DNA from 3 places in the Agrobacterium sp. 6Ca8 genome. Region 3 is predicted to be linked to each of the others. Evidence: riboswitches for the same ligand, from Rfam matches in the RefSeq annotation. Region 3 holds a riboswitch; each other region holds the start of a gene.
The links. A riboswitch is a leader RNA that binds a small molecule or an ion and turns the genes downstream of it on or off. The one in region 3 is predicted to bind thiamine pyrophosphate.
Positions count from the first base shown of each region.

Region 1: it holds a riboswitch for thiamine pyrophosphate, as region 3 does, so the genes downstream of both, thiC (phosphomethylpyrimidine synthase ThiC) here and ACZ5A6_RS17265 (ABC transporter permease) in region 3, are expected to answer to the same signal.
Region 2: it holds a riboswitch for thiamine pyrophosphate, as region 3 does, so the genes downstream of both, thiB (thiamine ABC transporter substrate binding subunit) here and ACZ5A6_RS17265 (ABC transporter permease) in region 3, are expected to answer to the same signal.

Region 1 covers NZ_AP026433.1:2,295,933-2,301,850, reverse strand. Annotated here, with positions in the region: gene ACZ5A6_RS11365 (acyl-CoA dehydrogenase family protein) at 1-780, opposite strand, end outside; gene ACZ5A6_RS11360 (acyl carrier protein) at 780-1,031, opposite strand; TPP riboswitch at 1,212-1,323, shown strand; gene thiC (phosphomethylpyrimidine synthase ThiC) at 1,418-3,241, shown strand; gene thiO (glycine oxidase ThiO) at 3,243-4,247, shown strand; gene thiS (sulfur carrier protein ThiS) at 4,216-4,413, shown strand; gene ACZ5A6_RS11340 (thiazole synthase) at 4,418-5,191, shown strand; gene ACZ5A6_RS11335 (P1 family peptidase) at 5,253-5,918, shown strand, end outside.
Region 2 covers NZ_AP026433.1:2,457,424-2,463,341, forward strand. Annotated here, with positions in the region: gene ACZ5A6_RS12065 (thiamine ABC transporter ATP-binding protein) at 1-705, opposite strand, end outside; gene thiP (thiamine/thiamine pyrophosphate ABC transporter permease ThiP) at 702-2,327, opposite strand; gene thiB (thiamine ABC transporter substrate binding subunit) at 2,347-3,360, opposite strand; TPP riboswitch at 3,399-3,509, opposite strand; gene ACZ5A6_RS12080 (VOC family protein) at 3,555-3,947, opposite strand; gene ACZ5A6_RS12085 (ABC-F family ATP-binding cassette domain-containing protein) at 4,039-5,865, opposite strand; gene ACZ5A6_RS12090 (thiamine diphosphokinase) at 5,870-5,918, opposite strand, start outside.
Region 3 covers NZ_AP026434.1:668,806-674,723, reverse strand. Annotated here, with positions in the region: gene ACZ5A6_RS17280 (carbohydrate ABC transporter permease) at 1-664, shown strand, start outside; gene ACZ5A6_RS17275 (alpha-glucosidase) at 677-2,671, shown strand; gene ACZ5A6_RS17270 (TadE/TadG family type IV pilus assembly protein) at 2,757-4,046, opposite strand; TPP riboswitch at 4,228-4,330, shown strand; gene ACZ5A6_RS17265 (ABC transporter permease) at 4,459-5,244, shown strand; gene ACZ5A6_RS17260 (ABC transporter substrate-binding protein) at 5,241-5,918, shown strand, end outside.

The DNA.
Region 1 (5,918 bases), on a different replicon from region 3:
GGATTGCGCGCGCAGCACCGCATCCGACGCGATGCCATACCAAACGGCGCTCCACAGAAGATGCGAGCTTGCAAGCATGGATTGCGCGGCGATTTCCGCAAAGGGTTTTGGGAATATCTGCACCGCTGGCGCCTCGCCGCGGAACAGGAAACCGTCCGAACAGGTGCCGCGCATGCCGAGTGTGTCCCAGACATGGGTCTTCTCGAGCTTGTACTGATCTTTCAGGAAGATGGTCATCACCTGATCGGCCGGGGCGGCATCCTTGTGGGCGCGCGAGGTGATGAGGATGGCATCCGCATTGCTGCCGTAGGAAATGACGGTGGCGTCCTTCTCCAGCCGGCAGATGTCTCCTTCCACCTCGATTGCGCAGATGGAATTGCGCAGATTGCCGCCGATTCCGCCTTCGGTCGTGGCCGATGCGAGCAGAAGCTGTTCGCTTGCAATGCGGCTCATGAAGCCCGCATGCCATGGGCTTGTCTCGCCGTGTTCCACAAGGCTCGATGCCTTGATGTGGTGCATGGCGAAAATCATCGCGGTTGCCGAACAGGCCTGGCCAAGCCGGGCGCAGATATCGGCGATTTGCTGTATGGATGCGCCTTCGCCACCAAGAGAGGACGGGACCTGAATGCCGAGAAGGCGCTCTTGTCTCAGCGCCTTGACGGCTTCCTCCGGGAAGCGACCGGTGACGTCCACCTCGTCCGCGTGTTTGGCGGCAATTGCTGCGACGCGGCTTGCGCGCGCGGACAGCGTTTCATCCTGCGGCGCAACGGTCACATTCATCAGGCTGCCTCTTTACCATCCAGAATGAGCTTAACGGTGTCTTCAATGGCCTTGATGCTGGCAAAGGACTTGCGGTTCAAGAGGTTGTCGGGGAATTCGATATCGAAAGCTTCCTCGATACCCAGCATCAATTGCACCGAGGCAAAGGAAGAAAGACCTGCCGCATAAAGATCTGCTTCGTTTTCAATCGTATCGACGGGGGTAGGAAGCTGGCCGAATTTTGCCAGTATTTCACGAATAGTCGCATTCATTCCGACTTATCTCCCATGAATTTAACATCAGGATGGTTTGTGCTTATCGTTAATTTGAAAACGATAATATTCGCCTAAACCGTTAGGTTAATTACCACTAACGGCGCTTTTGTTGTTCGTCCACCTTTGCCAGCCATCAGCAGCACCCTTGACAAATGTCGGGCGGTGTTTTCTCTTGTGTCCATTCACCAGGGGTGTCCCGTCAAGGGGCTGAGATTCTGCTTTTATGCGCAGTGACCCGTTGAACCTGATCCAGTTCATACTGGCGTAGGGACGGTGCAAAGACCGAAGGTCGGATTGCGTGTAACTTGCGCTGCCGACGCGTCGGTATTTTCCATCATTCCGGCTCGAACTGGGTCTCCACTGTCAAACTTTGGAGCCTCATGATGAATATCGTTGCCAAGAATATCCCGCTTGTCGTCACAACCGGGCCGCATCCCGCCTCCACGAAAATCCACAAAACCGGAATTTTGCATCCGCATATTCGCGTGCCCATGCGCGAAATCGCCGTCCACCCGACGGCGGGAGAACCGCCGGTCACGGTCTATGATTCTTCAGGCCCCTATACCGATCCATTGCATAACGTTCTGATCGAAAAGGGTCTGCCGCGCCTGCGTCACGACTGGGTTGTAGCGCGCGGCGATGTCGCGGCTTACGACGGTCGGCACGTCAAACCGGAGGATAACGGCTTTGCCACCGGCGAGCGCCTGACGCCTGAATTTGCCATGCGCCACCAGCCGCTGATGGCCACGGAAGGAAAAGCCGTAACGCAGCTTGCCTATGCGCGGGCAGGCATCATCACGCCGGAAATGGAGTTCATCGCCATCCGCGAAAATCTGGGGCGCGAAGCGGCGAAGGAGAAGCTGGCTCGTGATGGCGAGAGTTTCGGTGCACAGATACCCGATTATGTGACGCCGGAGTTCGTCCGTCAGGAAGTCGCATCGGGCCGCGCCATCATCCCGGCCAACATCAATCACCCCGAGCTTGAGCCGATGATCATCGGCCGTAATTTTCTGGTCAAGATCAACGCCAATATCGGCAATTCCGCCGTTACCTCCTCCATGGCCGAAGAGGTGGAGAAGATGGTCTGGGCGATCCGCTGGGGTGCCGATACCGTCATGGACCTTTCGACCGGGCGCAACATCCACAATATCCGCGAATGGATCATCCGCAATTCGCCGGTGCCGATCGGCACGGTGCCGCTTTATCAGGCGCTGGAGAAGGTCAACGGCATTGCCGAGGACCTGAACTGGGAAGTGTTCCGCGATACGTTGATCGAACAGGCGGAGCAAGGCGTGGATTATTTCACCATCCATGCCGGTGTTCGGCTGCATTACATTCCGCTTACCGTCAACCGTGTCACCGGTATCGTCTCACGCGGCGGGTCGATTATGGCCAAGTGGTGTCTGCATCATCACAAGGAAAGCTTCCTCTACGAGCATTTCGACGAGATCTGCGACATCTGCCGTGCCTATGATGTTTCCTTCTCGCTGGGTGACGGGTTGCGGCCCGGTTCGATTGCCGACGCCAACGACGCCGCGCAATTTGCCGAGCTGGAGACGCTCGGTGAGTTGACACAGATCGCATGGGCGAAGGATTGCCAGGTCATGATCGAGGGCCCCGGCCATGTGCCGATGCACAAGATCAAGGAGAACATGGACAAGCAGTTGAAAACCTGCGGTGAGGCGCCCTTTTATACGCTTGGGCCGCTAACGACTGATATCGCCCCCGGTTACGACCACATCACTTCCGGCATCGGGGCAGCGATGATCGGCTGGTTTGGCACGGCGATGCTCTGCTATGTCACGCCGAAGGAACATCTGGGTCTGCCGGATCGTAACGACGTGAAGGTCGGTGTCATCACCTACAAGATCGCGGCTCACGCGGCCGATCTCGCCAAGGGCCATCCGGCAGCACAGGTGCGGGACGATGCGCTGTCGCGTGCAAGGTTCGAGTTCCGTTGGGAAGACCAGTTCAACCTGTCGCTGGATCCGGACACGGCGCGCTCCTTCCATGACGAGACCCTGCCGAAGGAGGCGCACAAGGTCGCGCATTTCTGCTCGATGTGCGGGCCGAAATTCTGCTCGATGCGGATTTCCCATGACATCCGCGCCGAGGCGCAGAAGGAAGGGCTGGAGGCCATGGCCGCGCGCTTCAAGGAAGGTGGCGAGCTTTACATGCCGCTCGCGACCCCGGCAGACGGCCAGTAGCATGCGTGTCCTTGTCAAGGGAACGGGGGTCGCCGGTCTGACGGCGGCCTTCGAACTGGCGCGGCGCGGTGCAACCGTGGAGGTTTCGGAGCGCAATGCTGAAGCCTCGCGCGGCGCATCCTTTTATGCGGGCGGAATGCTGGCGCCCTGGTGCGAGCGTGAAAGTGCGGACGAGGCGGTACTGACACTCGGCCAGGCGGCTCTCGACTGGTGGGATGAGGCGACCCCCGGCCTTGTCATCAGACACGGCACGCTGGTCGTCGCGCCCGCCCGCGACAAAGCCGAGCTTTCGCGTTTCGCATCCAGAACAACTGGATACCAGTGGGTGGATGAGGGTGAAATCGCCGCTCTGGAGCCTGACCTTGCCGGGCGGTTCCGCTCCGGGCTTTATTTCCCGGGCGAGGGGCATCTCGATCCGCGCCTTGCACTCAAATCGCTGCATACGCGGCTTTGCGGCTTGGGCGTGCTGTTTCATATGGGTATTCCGGTGGATGAGCAGCCGTTCGATCGGGTGGTGGATTGCACCGGCGCTGCGGCGGTGGGCGAGATTGCCAATCTTCGCGGCGTGCGGGGAGAAATGCTCTATCTAGCCACGTCAGAGGTTTCCCTGTCGCGCGCCGTCCGGCTCTTACATCCGCGCATTCCGCTTTACATTGTGCCGCGTGAGCCGGGTCGCTTCATGGTGGGGGCGACGATGATCGAGACAGAGGATGCCGGAGCCATTTCAGCGCGCTCGATGATGGAGTTTCTGAACGCCGCCTATGCCGTACATCCGGCCTTCGGCGAAGCGGAAATCATCGAGACCGGAACGGGCGTGCGCCCCGCCTATCCCGACAATCTGCCGAAAGTTACGCAGGACGGCCGGACCGTCTTCATCAACGGCGCCCACCGGCATGGCTTCCTGCTGTCGCCGGCGATGGCGCGGCAGGCGGCTGAAATCGTCTGCCAAGATATCTCTGGAAAGGAACAGGATCATGAAACTTCTGGTGAATGGCGACGAGCTTGATCTCGCCACCGAGACGCTGGCCGGGTTACTCACCAGCCTCGACTATGAAGGCGAGTGGCTGGCGACGGCGGTCAATGGCGATCTGGTGCATTCGGAAGAGCGCGCCGATTATCGATTGAAGGCGTTCGACCGTGTCGAAATCCTCTCGCCGATGCAGGGAGGTTGAGGCCATGCTGACGCTTTATGGCCGTGAGGTCTCGTCGCGCCTCCTGCTCGGCACGGCGCGTTATCCGTCTCCCGCCGTGCTTGCCGATGCAGTGCGGGCCAGCAACACGGATATTCTGACGATTTCGCTGCGTCGGGAAACGGCAGGCGGCAAGAAGGGTGGCCAGTTTTTTGAGCTGATCCGCGAGCTGGATCGTTACATTCTGCCCAATACGGCTGGCTGCCATACCGTGAAGGAAGCGGTGCTGACGGCGAAGATGGCGCGTGAGGTTTTTCACACCAACTGGATCAAGTTGGAGGTCATCGGCCATCACGACACTTTGCAGCCCGATGTGTTTGCGCTCGTCGAAGCGGCGAAAATTCTCTGCGACGATGGTTTCGAAGTCTTTCCGTATACGACTGATGATCTTGTCGTGGCGGAAAAGCTCCTGGATGCGGGTTGCAAGGTGCTGATGCCCTGGTGTGCGCCGATCGGCAGCGCCATGGGGCCGCTTAATCTGATGGCGCTGAAATCCATGCGGGCGCGTTTTCCGGATGTGCCGCTGATCGTCGATGCCGGTATCGGCCGGCCGTCACATGCGGTGACGGTGATGGAGCTTGGTTACGATGCCGTTCTGCTCAACACGGCGGTCGCGGGGGCGGGTGACCCGGTCGGCATGGCGGAAGCTTTCGCCCGCGCCATTGAGTCAGGGCATCAGGCTTTTGTGGCGGGGCCGCTGGAGCCGAGAGATATGGCCATTCCCTCGACACCGGTGATTGGCACGGCGGTATTTTCCTGATTCACCTTTTGCGTTGACAGTGCCCCGTGGCGGCGGGATACCGGGAGAAAAGGGGAACGGCATGGCGGCACGCAATAATCTTCTGACGGATATCAATGGGATTTTGGTCGGCAATGTCACCGATCTTGCACTCGGCTCCGGCGTCACCGCAATCGTTTTCGAAAAACCCGTAATCGCCTCCGGTTCGGTTCTTGGCGGGGCGCCCGGTGGTCGTGATACCGGCCTGCTCGACCCGGCGATGACGGTGGAAACCGTGGATGCCTTCGTACTTTCAGGCGGTTCGGCCTTCGGGCTGGATGCGGCGGGTGGTGTTCAGGCCGGTCTGCGCGAGATCGGCCGTGGCCTGCAAGTCGGTTCCACCCGTGTTCCCATTGTGCCGCAGGCGATCCTCATGGATCTGCTGAATGGTGGCAACAAGGAGTGGGGGCTGCATTCGCCCTATCGCGAGATGGGCTATGCGGCTTTCAGGTCGGCGCGTGCGGAGCCCTTCGGGCTTGGAACAGTCGGCGCGGGAACGGGGGCGACCACCGCCACCTTCAAGGGCGGTCTTGGTTCGGCAAGCGCTGTCAGTTCCGGCGGTTACAAGGTGGCGGCCATCGTCGCCGTCAATGCGCTTGGCTCGGCAACCGTTGGCACCAGCCGCCATTTCTGGTCTGCGCCTTTTGAAGAGCAGGGCGAGTTCGGCGACTGCGGTTTTCCTGATCGTTTCGAACCGGATCATACCGCG
Region 2 (5,918 bases), on a different replicon from region 3:
AAAACTGTCGACCGCCTTCACATTTTGTGTGGCGAAGAAATCTGTGGTCGAGCCAGCATAGACAACGCGGCCACGATCAAGAAAAACCACCCGCTGCGCCAGCTTTTTTATGTCGTCTGGATGGTGCGTAACAATAATCGCCGTATTTTTTGTTTCGGCATGCAAGTCGAGAAGCAGGGAGGTCATGCCCGCCCGCAGCCCCGGATCTAGCGCCGCGAAAGGCTCGTCCAGCAGCATGACCGGTTTTTTCCGGATCAGCGCACGCGCCAGCGCCGCCCTTTGCCTTTCCCCGCCGGAAAGCGTGCCCGGCAAACGTTTGTCAAAACCCGCAAGACCAACGCGTGCGAGCGCCACGTCGATCCTCTGCCTGTCTTCCGCCCGCAGCTTCAGCCCGGGGCTGATGCCGAGCGCGACATTGGTGAAGATATCGAGATGGGCGAAAAGATTATTATCCTGGAAGATCGAGGAGACCGGTCGTTCGGAAGGATCGAGCGCCTTCATGTCCCGCCCGCCGATCAGGACGCGCCCGGAATCGGGCAATTCAAAACCAGCGATGAGATTGAGGAGCGTCGACTTGCCAGAACCGGATGCACCGACGACGGCAGTCATCTGGCCTTGCGGGAATATACAATCGAGATCGAAATCCTGCGTTCCGAGCCGCAGTCTGACCTTGTCCAACCCCACGGCAAATTCGTCACCCGTCATATGCTCGCCCTTGCTGATTGGGATTGCCGTGAAACGCCGCCCGCGGCAAGCAGCAGGCAGACGACGCCAAGGATGAACGCGTATCCGGCGGCATCATTGGTGCGGTAGCTGCCCATATTGCTATAGACCAGCCATGGCAACGTGACGAAATTTTCCGATCCGAACAGGGCGACCGCCCCGAGATCACCGAGCGACAGAGCCATGGCAAAGGAAAACGCCATCAGCAGCGGCCGCCGCAGTACCGGCAGATCGGCGAACCGCAGCCGCGTCAGTCCCTGAAGCCCAAGGCTGGCGGAGAGCCGGGACGTGCGTAAAAAATGGCTGGTGAAGGCTGGCTCCAGCACCCGCATGGCAAGCGGCAACGCCATCAGCATGTTGATGAGCGCCACGAGAACGGGAGCATAAAAACTGACATCTCCAAAGGGCCGCAGCAACAGGAACCACCCGCTTCCCAGCACGACGGGCGGCACCAGCAGCACCAGCGATGACCCCGCCCCGAGCGTGGCGGACAAAAGGCGCAAGGGCTGAGCCGCGTGCCGTCTGGAGCCCACGGCCTGTCGCGCACCGATAATCGCAAAGCAGCAGAGCACGACGAGAGTTGCGGAGAGCGCAGCGATTGCAAGGCTGGTCGCCGCCGCACGCAGGAAGATCGGCGCTGACAAAAGACGCGGCAGATCGGCCCCCAAACCCGAGACGGTTATGGCAACAAGCGGCAGGCCGACCAGCAGAACCGCAAAAATGATTGCCGCTCCGTCCCACAGGCGCGCGCCAACGCGCTTGCCGTCGAAACGGCGAACAGGGCGGCCAAGCGAGGCAATTTCCGCCTCGGGCGATGGCAAAAAGGCAAGAAGGCCGAGCAGAACTGCTGTGACTGCAATCTGCAAAACCGAAAGCGCGATTGCCCTTTGCGGATCGAAATCAAACCGCAGCGCCTGATAGATTGCGACCTCAAGTGTCGTCGCCGCCGGTCCACCGCCCAGCAGAAGCACTAGCGTGAAGCTGGTGGCGCACAGCATGAAGACAAGCCCGGCAATACCGGGAACAAGCCGCGAGACGGCCGGCCACTCGATGAAGCGGAAAACCGAAACCGGCCCCATGCCAAGACTTGCCGCCATCCGCCAATATTCGCCCGGAATCCGCTCCAGCCCGGCCAGCATCAGCCGCACCGCAAGCGGCAGATTGAAAAACACATGGGCGATGAGAATGCCGGAAAGGCCGTAAATACTGAAGGGCTGCTCCGCACCGGCAAAAACAAGGGCAGTATTCAAAACACCCTGCCTGCCCCAGATCGTGATGATGCCGAAGGCGCCGACGATGACCGGCAGCCCCATCGGCACAGCCATCAACCTGATAATCCAAATCCGCCCCGGAAAATCCTGTCTGCGGGAGAGCGCAAGCGCCACCGGCAGGCCGAGAACAATGGAAAGAACAGTGGACAACGTTGCCTGATAGAGCGTGAAGCGCAGGATGCGCAGCGTGTAGGCATCCACGATTCCGGTGGCGGATGTGCCGGCATCGAAAGACAGGAGTGCTGATACAGCAAGCGCCATGAACAGGAAAACGGCGGCAAACGCCGCCGTTCCGCCAATGATCGACCATCTGTAGTCGCGACGCAGCATCATGCGCGGGCGTGCCTCTTGCTCAGTTCATGCTCATGGCCGCAAGCCATTCGTCGATCCAGGCCTTGCGGTTCTTCGCCACCTCTTCCGGGTCCATCAGGAAGGTCTTCTGCGGTACGACGAGTTTGGAAAATGCCTCGGGCAGGGGCGTGGACGTTGCCGCGACCGGCATCATCCAGTTGTTTTCCGGAATGGCATCCTGAAATCCTGATGTGAGCGTGAAAGCGAGGAACTGCTTCGCCAGTTCCTTGTGCGGCGCGTTTTTGAGAAGGCCGGAAACCTCGATCTGGATGTAATGCCCCTCGGAAAAACCCGCGGCCTGATAGCGATCCGTCTTTTCCGAGACCATGTGATAGGCAGGCGACGTGGTGTAGGAGAGCACCATCGGCACCTCACCCTTGGTGAAAAGGCCATAGGATTCCGACCAGCCCGGCGTGACGGTGAGAATGCGCTTCCGGAGCTTCGCCCAGGCTTCCGGTGCCTTGTCGCCGTAAACGGACTTCACCCAGAGCAGCAGGCCAAGCCCCGGCGTGGAGGTGCGCGGGTCCTGAATGGCGATTTTCTGTGAAGGATCGCCGTCCACCAGATCCTTCAGGCTCGTCGGCGGATTTTTTATCGTCTGCGTGTCATAGACAACGGCGAAATGACCGTAGTCGTAAGGGACGAAAATGTCGTCCTTGTAACCGCCCGGCACCTTGGCCGCCGATGCATCGATACCGCTGATATCGAAGAGGCCGGTCTGTTTCGCTTCCGCGACCAGATTGGTGTCGAGACCAACAACGACATCCGCCTTCGACGCCGCCCCTTCAAGCTTCAGGCGGTTGAGCAGCGCCACGCCATCCGCCACACCGACGAAATTGACCGTGCAATCGCACACTTTCTCGAAGGCCTCTTTCACCTTGGGGCCGGGACCCCATTCGGAAACGAAGCTTTCATAGGTGTAGACGGTCAGTTCCTGTCTGTCCTGAGCAGTGGCAAGACCGGGCAGAAACAACGAAACGGCAACGAGGGAATTCAGGAAAAGACGACGGCGCACGGGTATCTCCTCAAAAAACGAAAAGGGAAATAGCCGCTTGCCTTAAGCCGTCTAATCCCTCCGCCGGTATGAACCGGATCAGGTTCTTCGGGTTGGCAAGCCTCTCAGCCTTTTGCACGCAAGCACAAAAGACACCCCGTTAGATCAAGATGATGATGTAGTCCCGCTGTCTCTGATTGGCAAGATGGCTGCCGTCAGGCCTGCTGCACCATGTGCACCAGTTCCCAGACATGGCCGTCGGGATCCTGAAAACTACCGGCATACATGAAACCGTGATCCTGAACCGGTTTCCAGCTGCTGCCACCCGAGGCGAGCGCCGTTTCGATCATCCGGTCGATTTCCTCACGGCTTCCCGCTGTGAGACAGGTCAGGACCTCGGTGCTGCGTGTGGCGTCGGCGATATCGCCATTGATGAAATCGCGAAAACGCTCCTCCTGAAGAAGCATCACGAAGATGTTCTCCTCAACGATCATGCAGAGCGTGCGGTCATCCGAATATTCCGGATTGAAGGTGAAACCGAGAGCCGTGAAGAAGCTTCTCGATGTCTCGATATTCTTGACCGGCAGATTGACGAAGATCATGCGCATTTTCTGAACTCCTCCGAACCCGCACAGGAAACGGCAATTCCGCCTCCCTGTCAAAGGTGGATGAGACCTCAGTCAAGAAATCGCGACCAAGTCACCCTTCAATTTCCTCGCGCAGCATCTCCAACTCCAGCCATTCCTCTTCCATGGCTTCGAGCTTTTCGCGCAGCTTCGTCATTTCCTGCGCCAGCGTATTGAAGGTAGCCGGGTCCTTGGTGAACAGATTGGGATCGGCCATACGCTGCTCACGCTTGGCGATTTCGCCCTGCGCCTTCTCCATTTCCTTTGGAAGGTTTTCGAGCGCAAATTTTTGCTTGAAGGAAAGCTTGCCCTTGGCCTTTGAGGGGTCCTGCGACGCGGAGGCGGAAGGGGCGGTCTTTGCCTTTTCCTGCTTCTCCGCCTTGCGCTTTTCTTCTGCGGCACCCTTGCGTTGCGCCATCATGTCCGAGTAGCCGCCGGCATATTCGATCCAGCGTCCATCCGGCTGGTCCGGATTGGCGGGCGCGATTGTGGAGGTGACGGTACGGTCGAGGAAATCGCGGTCGTGGCTGACGAGAATGACCGTGCCGGAAAAGCCCGCAACGATTTCCTGCAACAGATCGAGCGTTTCGATATCGAGATCGTTGGTCGGCTCGTCAAGGATCAGCAGGTTGGTAGGCCGCGCCAGAATGCGCGCAAGAATAAGACGGGCGCGCTCACCACCGGAGAGGTTGCGGATGGGCGTGCGGGCCTGTTCCGGCTGGAACAGGAAGTCCTTCATGTAACCCGTCACATGTTTCAACTCGCCATTGACCAGCAAATTGTCGCCGCGACCGTCGGTGAGGTAATGAGCGAGCGTATCGTTTGGATTGAGATCTTCACGCTTCTGGTCAAGCGTCGCGATTTCCAGATTGGTGCCGAGCTTTACCGTGCCGCTATCGGGCTGAAGCTGGCCGGTCAGCATCTTCAAAAGCGTTGTCTTGCCGGCACCGTTCGGCCCGACGAGACCGATGCAATCACCGCGATGCACCCGTAGCGAAAACGGCGCGATGATCACGCGCTCGCCGTAAGACTTGGTGATTGCGTCTGCCTCGATGACCAGTTTGCCGGATTCCCGCACCTCCGCAGCCGTCGCCTGCACGCTCCCCTGCGGTCCCTTGTGGCCGCGATAGTCCGCACGCATTGCCTGAAGCTCGCCCACGCGGCGCATGTTGCGCTTGCGTCTCGCGGTCACGCCGTAACGCATCCAGTGTTCTTCACGCTCGATGGCCTTGCCGAGCTTGTGCTGCTCCAGCTCTTCCTCTTCCAGCACCTTGTCGCGCCATTCCTCGAAATACGCAAAACCGCGATTGAGACGACGGGACTGGCCGCGATCCAGCCACACGGTCGAGGTCGAAACCTTTTCCAGAAAACGCCTGTCGTGCGAGATCAGCACCAGCGCGCTACGCGTCTGCTGCAACTCGCCTTCAAGCCATTCGATGGTGGGCAGGTCCAGATGGTTGGTCGGCTCGTCCAGCATCAGAATATCGGGTTCAGGCGCCATGACGCGGGCAAGGGCCGCACGCCGCGCTTCGCCGCCGGACAGGCTATCCGGATGTTCCTGTCCCGTCAGGCCCAGATGCTCGAGAATATAGGTAACGCGATAGGGATCGTCGCCAGGTCCCAGCCCCGCCTCGGCATAGGCCTGCACGGTGTCGTAACCGGCAAAATCCGGCGCCTGCTCCAGATAACGGATGGTGGCGGAGGGGTGACGGAAAACCTCGCCCGACTGCGCCTCGACCAGACCGGCGGCGATCTTCATCAGGGTCGACTTGCCCGAACCGTTGCGTCCGACAAGGCAGATGCGGTCGCCCGGCTCCACCTGAAGATTGGCGCCGTCGAGCAGCGGGGTCACGCCGAAGGTCAGCTTGATGTCATCGAGTTTCAAAATTGGGGGTGCCAAGGCGTCAGGCTCCGGTCAGATCATAAGGGCGGGCGAGCACGATGGCTTTTCCG
Region 3 (5,918 bases):
TTACATGCAGGCCTTTTCCGACCAGCCGCTGCACCTCTTCCTGTTCAACAGCTTCATGGTCGCGCTGCTTTCCACGGCCCTCACAATTCTGATTTCGGTGCTGGCAGCCTATGCGCTGGCGCGGCTCGATCTCAAGTACCGGGCGCTGATCCTCTCGCTCATCATCGCCGTTTCCACATTCCCGCTGGTAACGCTGCTGGTGCCTCTGTTCGAGATCATGCGTGCGCTCAACCTGCTCAATAGCTGGACCGCTCTTATACTGCCTTACACCGTGCTCTCCCTGCCGGTCTGCACGCTGATGCTGGTGTCCTTCTTCGAAAGCATCCCGCGCGATCTGGAAAACGCCGCCATGATTGATGGCTGCACCCGCATCGGTGCGCTGTTCAAGGTTGTCGTGCCGCTATGCGCGCCGGGTGTCTTCACCGCCGGTATTCTCGCTTTCGTGAACGCCTGGGACGAATTCCTGCTGGCGCTCTCCTTCAATTCCAATCCGGCACTGCGCACGCTGCCGGTCGGCATCCAGCTTTACCAGGGTGAGTTCGCTTTCCCCTGGCCCGTCATCTCGGCGGCGCTGGTGGTCGGCATCGTCCCGGTTGCGATCCTGATCGTCATCTTTCAGGAACGCGTCGTCTCCGGTCTCACCGCCGGCGGTCTCAAGGGTTAAACAGGTACAGTCATGCAATTCGAAAAGACCAGAGACGGCTTCACGCTTGCGATTGGCAGCCACACCATTCTTTCTCATTCGCCTGAGAACCCGGCTTTCTTCGCCGGTTTGGGCAAGGAGCGGATGGATATGTATCGCGGCAATTTCGATATCGAGGACTATGTCATCGAACGAACTGCGCTCCGCCACGCCGAAGTCAGTGGCGACAGCGTTACGCTGTCTTCCGCACCCGGGCAGGCCGCGCGCCTTCATCTGGCGCTGGATGGAAATGCCATCAGGGTCACGGCGCTGGATGAAACCATCAATCGGCTGTGGCTGCGGATCGTCGCAGATGAGGACGAACATGTCTGGGGCGGTGGCGAACAGATGTCCTATTTCGACATGCGCGGCCGCCGCTTTCCGCTCTGGACCTCCGAACCCGGTGTCGGCCGCGACAAGACCGCTGAAATCACCTTCAAGGCTGACGTCAGCGGCAAGGCGGGTGGCGATTATTACAACACCAATTACCCGCAGCCGACCTATCTGTCGTCGCGCAAATATGCGCTGCATGTGGAAACCAGCGCCTATTCGGTCTTCGATTTCCGCAACGAAGATTTCCACGAAGTCGAGATCTGGGCGATCCCCGAAAGGATCGAGTTTTTCACCGGCGATCGTTTCACCGATATCGTTTCCGCCCTCTCGCTGCGGTTCGGACGCCAGCCGGAACTGCCGGAGTGGGTCTATGGCGGCGCGATCATCGGGTTAAAGGATGGCGCCAACTCCTTTGCCCGGCTGGAAAAAATCCGCGCTGCCGGAACCAAGGTCTCCGGCCTGTGGTGCGAGGACTGGGTGGGGCTTCGCCAGACATCATTCGGCGCCCGGCTCTTCTGGGACTGGCAGGCCAATGAGGCGCGTTATCCGCATTTGCGTCAGAAGATCGCCGAGCTTGCCGATCAGGGCATTCGTTTTCTGGGATACGTGAACCCCTATCTCTGCGTCGACGGCCCGCTTTTTCCGGAGGCGGAGGCGGCCGGTTATTTCGCCACCGGCGCGGACGGCAAGACGGCGCTCGTGGATTTCGGCGAGTTCGATTGTGGCGTGGTCGATTTCACCAATCCGGCCGCAGCCGAGTGGTTTTCCGAAGAGATCATCGGCAAGAACATGCTGGATTTCGGCCTTTCTGGCTGGATGGCCGATTTCGGCGAATATCTGCCGATCGACATCACGCTATCGAACGGCATCGACGCCAAGCTGATGCACAATACCTGGCCGACGCTCTGGGCAGAGGTCAACGCCAAGGCTGTTGAAAGCCGTGGCAAAACCGGCGAAGCGCTGTTCTTCATGCGGGCGGGCTTTACCGGTGTGCAAGCCCACTGCCCGCTGCTGTGGGGCGGCGACCAGTCCGTCGATTTCTCCCGCCATGACGGTCTCGTCACCGTCATATGCGGTGCGCTGTCCTCCGGTCTTCTCGGCAATGCCTATCACCATTCCGACATTGGCGGTTATACCAGCCTGTTCGGCAATGTCAGAACCCCGGAACTCATCATGCGCTGGACGGAGATGGCAGCCTTTACTCCTGTCATGCGAACCCATGAGGGCAATCGCCCGCGCGACAATCTCCAGATCGATCAGGACGAGACCGTTCTTGGCCATTTTGCCCGCATGACGGCAATCTATGTCGCACTCGCCCCCTATCTGAAATCGCTCTCCACTGAAGCAGCCAAAACCGGCCTGCCGGTACAGCGCCCGCTTTTCCTGCATCACGAGAACGACCGGCAGACCTATGCCATTCAGGACAGCTATCTCTATGGGGCCGACATGCTGGTCGCACCAGTGTGGAAGGCGGGGGAGACGCAGCGCACGCTTTACCTTCCGGGCGATGGGGAATGGATGCATCTTTGGAGTGGCGCGCGGTATTTTGGCGGGCACGAGATCACCGTGGAGGCTCCGATAGGCCAGCCGGCTGTGTTCCACCGCGCTGAAACGCCCTTTACTGCGTTATTTGAACAGCTTCGCAATATCGCTTGAAGCATCACCTTCCGGCCATTTCCAAAAAACGCCGCAGATATTGCGGCGTTCAACCGATGCTTTAACAGGCCTCGCTAAAAGGCCATCAGCCCGTCAGGCGTGGTGATGTAATGGCTTTCTTGAACAATGCCGTCATCGCGTCGCTGATGCCCTGGGACGGGCTGACTTCGAAGTACAGGCCCGGGGAAGCGCAGCTCTGCATGCGTGAGCCGATTTCCGCCTGAAAGGGCTTGATCCAGCTATTATACCAGTCATTCGTCGGCAGCGGCAGATAGGTGGTATAAAGCACCGCGATACGAAAACCCTTTTCCTTCAATTTCGTACAGTCTTTGATGTCGATCGGCTCCTGACAGCGGCCTCCCGTCAGTTTTTTAGTACAGGAGGACGGCTTGTAACTGTCGCCCACCCCGTCTGAAACAAAGAAAATAACCTTATCCGGATTTGCCGAGCTTGCGCCCGTGCCCGAACTGCCGACCTTATCTCCAATCTGGATCAGTGCCCGGTCGAAATCTGTTTGCTGGTCGTTGTTGTATCCCTGATAGGGGATTGACATCAGGTTGATTTCACCAGCTTTTTTCTTTGCTGCGTCCAGATCCGAGGTTAGCGAAACGACCTCAAGCAGCTTGGTATCTTCCGCCCGTTCCCCGAAGGTATAGACGGCCATGCGATATTGATTGCTGCTTTTGCGCGTGGACTTTGCCGTGTCCATCAGGCTGGCGGTTGCCTTGGCAACCACGTCGATACGCGTCGTAACCCCGAGTTTCTTGGCCTTGAAGTAATAGCTGTTCGGGTCTGCCACGCCGTCCTTCACGATGTGACAGGCAAAAGCGCATTTATCGCCAGTGTTCGCAACCAGGGTGGCAACATCCGTGGGTGTCGCGCCCACTCCCATGGAGGGCGTATTATCAAGCAGAAGATAGAAATCGCTGAAGGTTTCCGTTTCGTATTTGGCCGTGGCCGTGCCGGCAACCGAAACGAAATCCTTCCCCAGAAGCCCTGAGAGGGTCGTGCTGACCGACGCCTTGAAGCTGACGGACGACTCGACCACATTGCCGTGCTTGATCACCGAGACATCGACAGAGGTAATGGTGTAGTCCGCGTCGCCGCGCTGATTGCCATCGAAGAATGCCCGGGCTTCTTCATTGCCGACGGGAATGACACCGTCCCCCGACATCTTCTTTGCCGCCTGAACACTTGCGGACATATCGGCGACTGCCGCCAGAGCCGCGGAATCCGCCGCCTGCTGCAGATCGGCTTTGACCGACATGCCGCGCGTAATATCGAGCGCCACACCGGCAGCCCCGCACAGAGGCACCATGAGCAGCGCGGTCAGAATGCCAAAATTTCCAGATTTCTCTTGCCAGAAGTTTTTCAAGTTCGCCCCCAACCAATCTGGGAGCTGAAGCTAATACAGCGGAATTGAAAAGCGGTTTCAATAAATAACTAATTTTTGATAAACTTAATATAATAAACAACTAATATGTTCGCGGCAAATTCGCCAATATTCTCGTTAACTTTCAACGTTGACATTACTTCAAAACCCTCCTAGCAAAACAGTCTCTTCCGAGGGGAGCACCTGACGGTGCTGAGATGGCGATGAGCCGGACCCTTGAACCTGATCCGGGTCATGCCGGCGTAGGAACGGAAACTGTAGCGCCTTTGCGTTACTGCCCTTTCTCTTCTCCGCTTTGCCCGGATCTCCGTGATCGCCACAGCTGGAGACCGAACGATGATGATGAAACATCCTTCCCTTCGTATACGGTACGGCTGCGTCTGAGCCCCGGCCGATGCGTGCCTCCCATGCGCTGAAGGGCGTCGTTCTTATTCTGATTGTCTGGCAGCTGGGCATCTGGCTGTTTGCACCGCCCCGCTACATCCTGCCCTCGCCGGCCAATGTTACCGCAGCACTCCTGCGCCAGCCAGCCTTCCTGTTCGGACAGGCCATGGTGACATCAGGTGAAATGGCTGTCGGGCTTGCGGCTGGCATTGCCGCCGGCATTCTCGTTGCCTTTACGATTGCCGCCGTCCCGCGTTTTGGCCGCCTCGTCTGGCCCATGGTTCTCGTGTTGCAGGCATTTCCGGTCTTCGTGCTGGCCCCTATTCTCGTACTCTGGTTCGGTTTCGGCATGGCCTCGAAAGTTGTCATGACGGCGATCATCATCTTTTTCCCCGTCGCTTCAGCCTTCACCGACGGCCTCAACCGCACGGATCGGACAATCCTCGATGCCGCCTCGCTGACGGAGGCGAGCCACTGGCAAATCCTAATCCGGCTGCGTGTGCCGCTGGCGCTTCCCTCACTCATTTCCGGGCTGAGGGTCGCAGCTCCGCTCGCCCCGCTCGGCGCGGTCATTGGCGAATGGGTGGGCGCCTCCGCCGGGCTCGGTTTTGTCATGATCCAGTCCAATGCCCGCATGCAGACCGACACAATGTTCGCCGCCATGACCATCCTCGCCGTCATTGCGGTGCTGCTGCGGCTTGTCGTCGACCGGGCAACGGCCAACCTCGCCCCCTGGGCCAAAGAAACAGACCACGTCATTCCTTTCAAACATTTGCGGAGACTTTCGGCACCATGAAACGAACTCTTCTTTCCCTCGTCGTCGCGGCAGCAAGCGTGCTTTCGCCCGCGCAATCGCAGGCGGCCGACAAGCTTACCGTATTGCTGGAATGGTTCCTGAACCCGGACCATGCCCCGATGGTGATTGCCAAGGAACGCGGCCTTTTCGCCGATGCAGGGCTGGAGGTCGAGTTGATCCCGCCCGCAGACCCATCCGCCGTACCGCGTCTGGTCTCGGCAAAGCAGGCCGATATCGGTGTACACTACCAGCCGAACCTCTATCTCGACCACGATGCAGGGCTGCCGCTCGTCCGTTTCGGCACGCTGGTGGAAACCCCGCTGAACACCGTCACCGTTCTGGCCGATGGTCCAATCAAGAGCCTGAAGGACCTGAAGGGCAAGAAGGTCGGCTTCTCCGTTTCCGGCTTCGAGGATGCGATGCTGAAGCGCATGCTGGAGAAGGAGGGACTGACAAAGGACGATGTTGAACTGGTCAACGTCAATTTCTCACTCTCGCCGTCCCTGATCGCCGGCAAGGTCGATGCCACGCTTGGCGGTTTCCGCAATTTCGAACTGACGCAGATGAAGCTTGAGGGCCACGAAGGCCGCTCGTTCTTCCCCGAGGAACATGGCGTGCCCGCCTATGACGAGCTCATCTTCGTCACCCATCTAGATCTCGTGAAAGATAGCCGC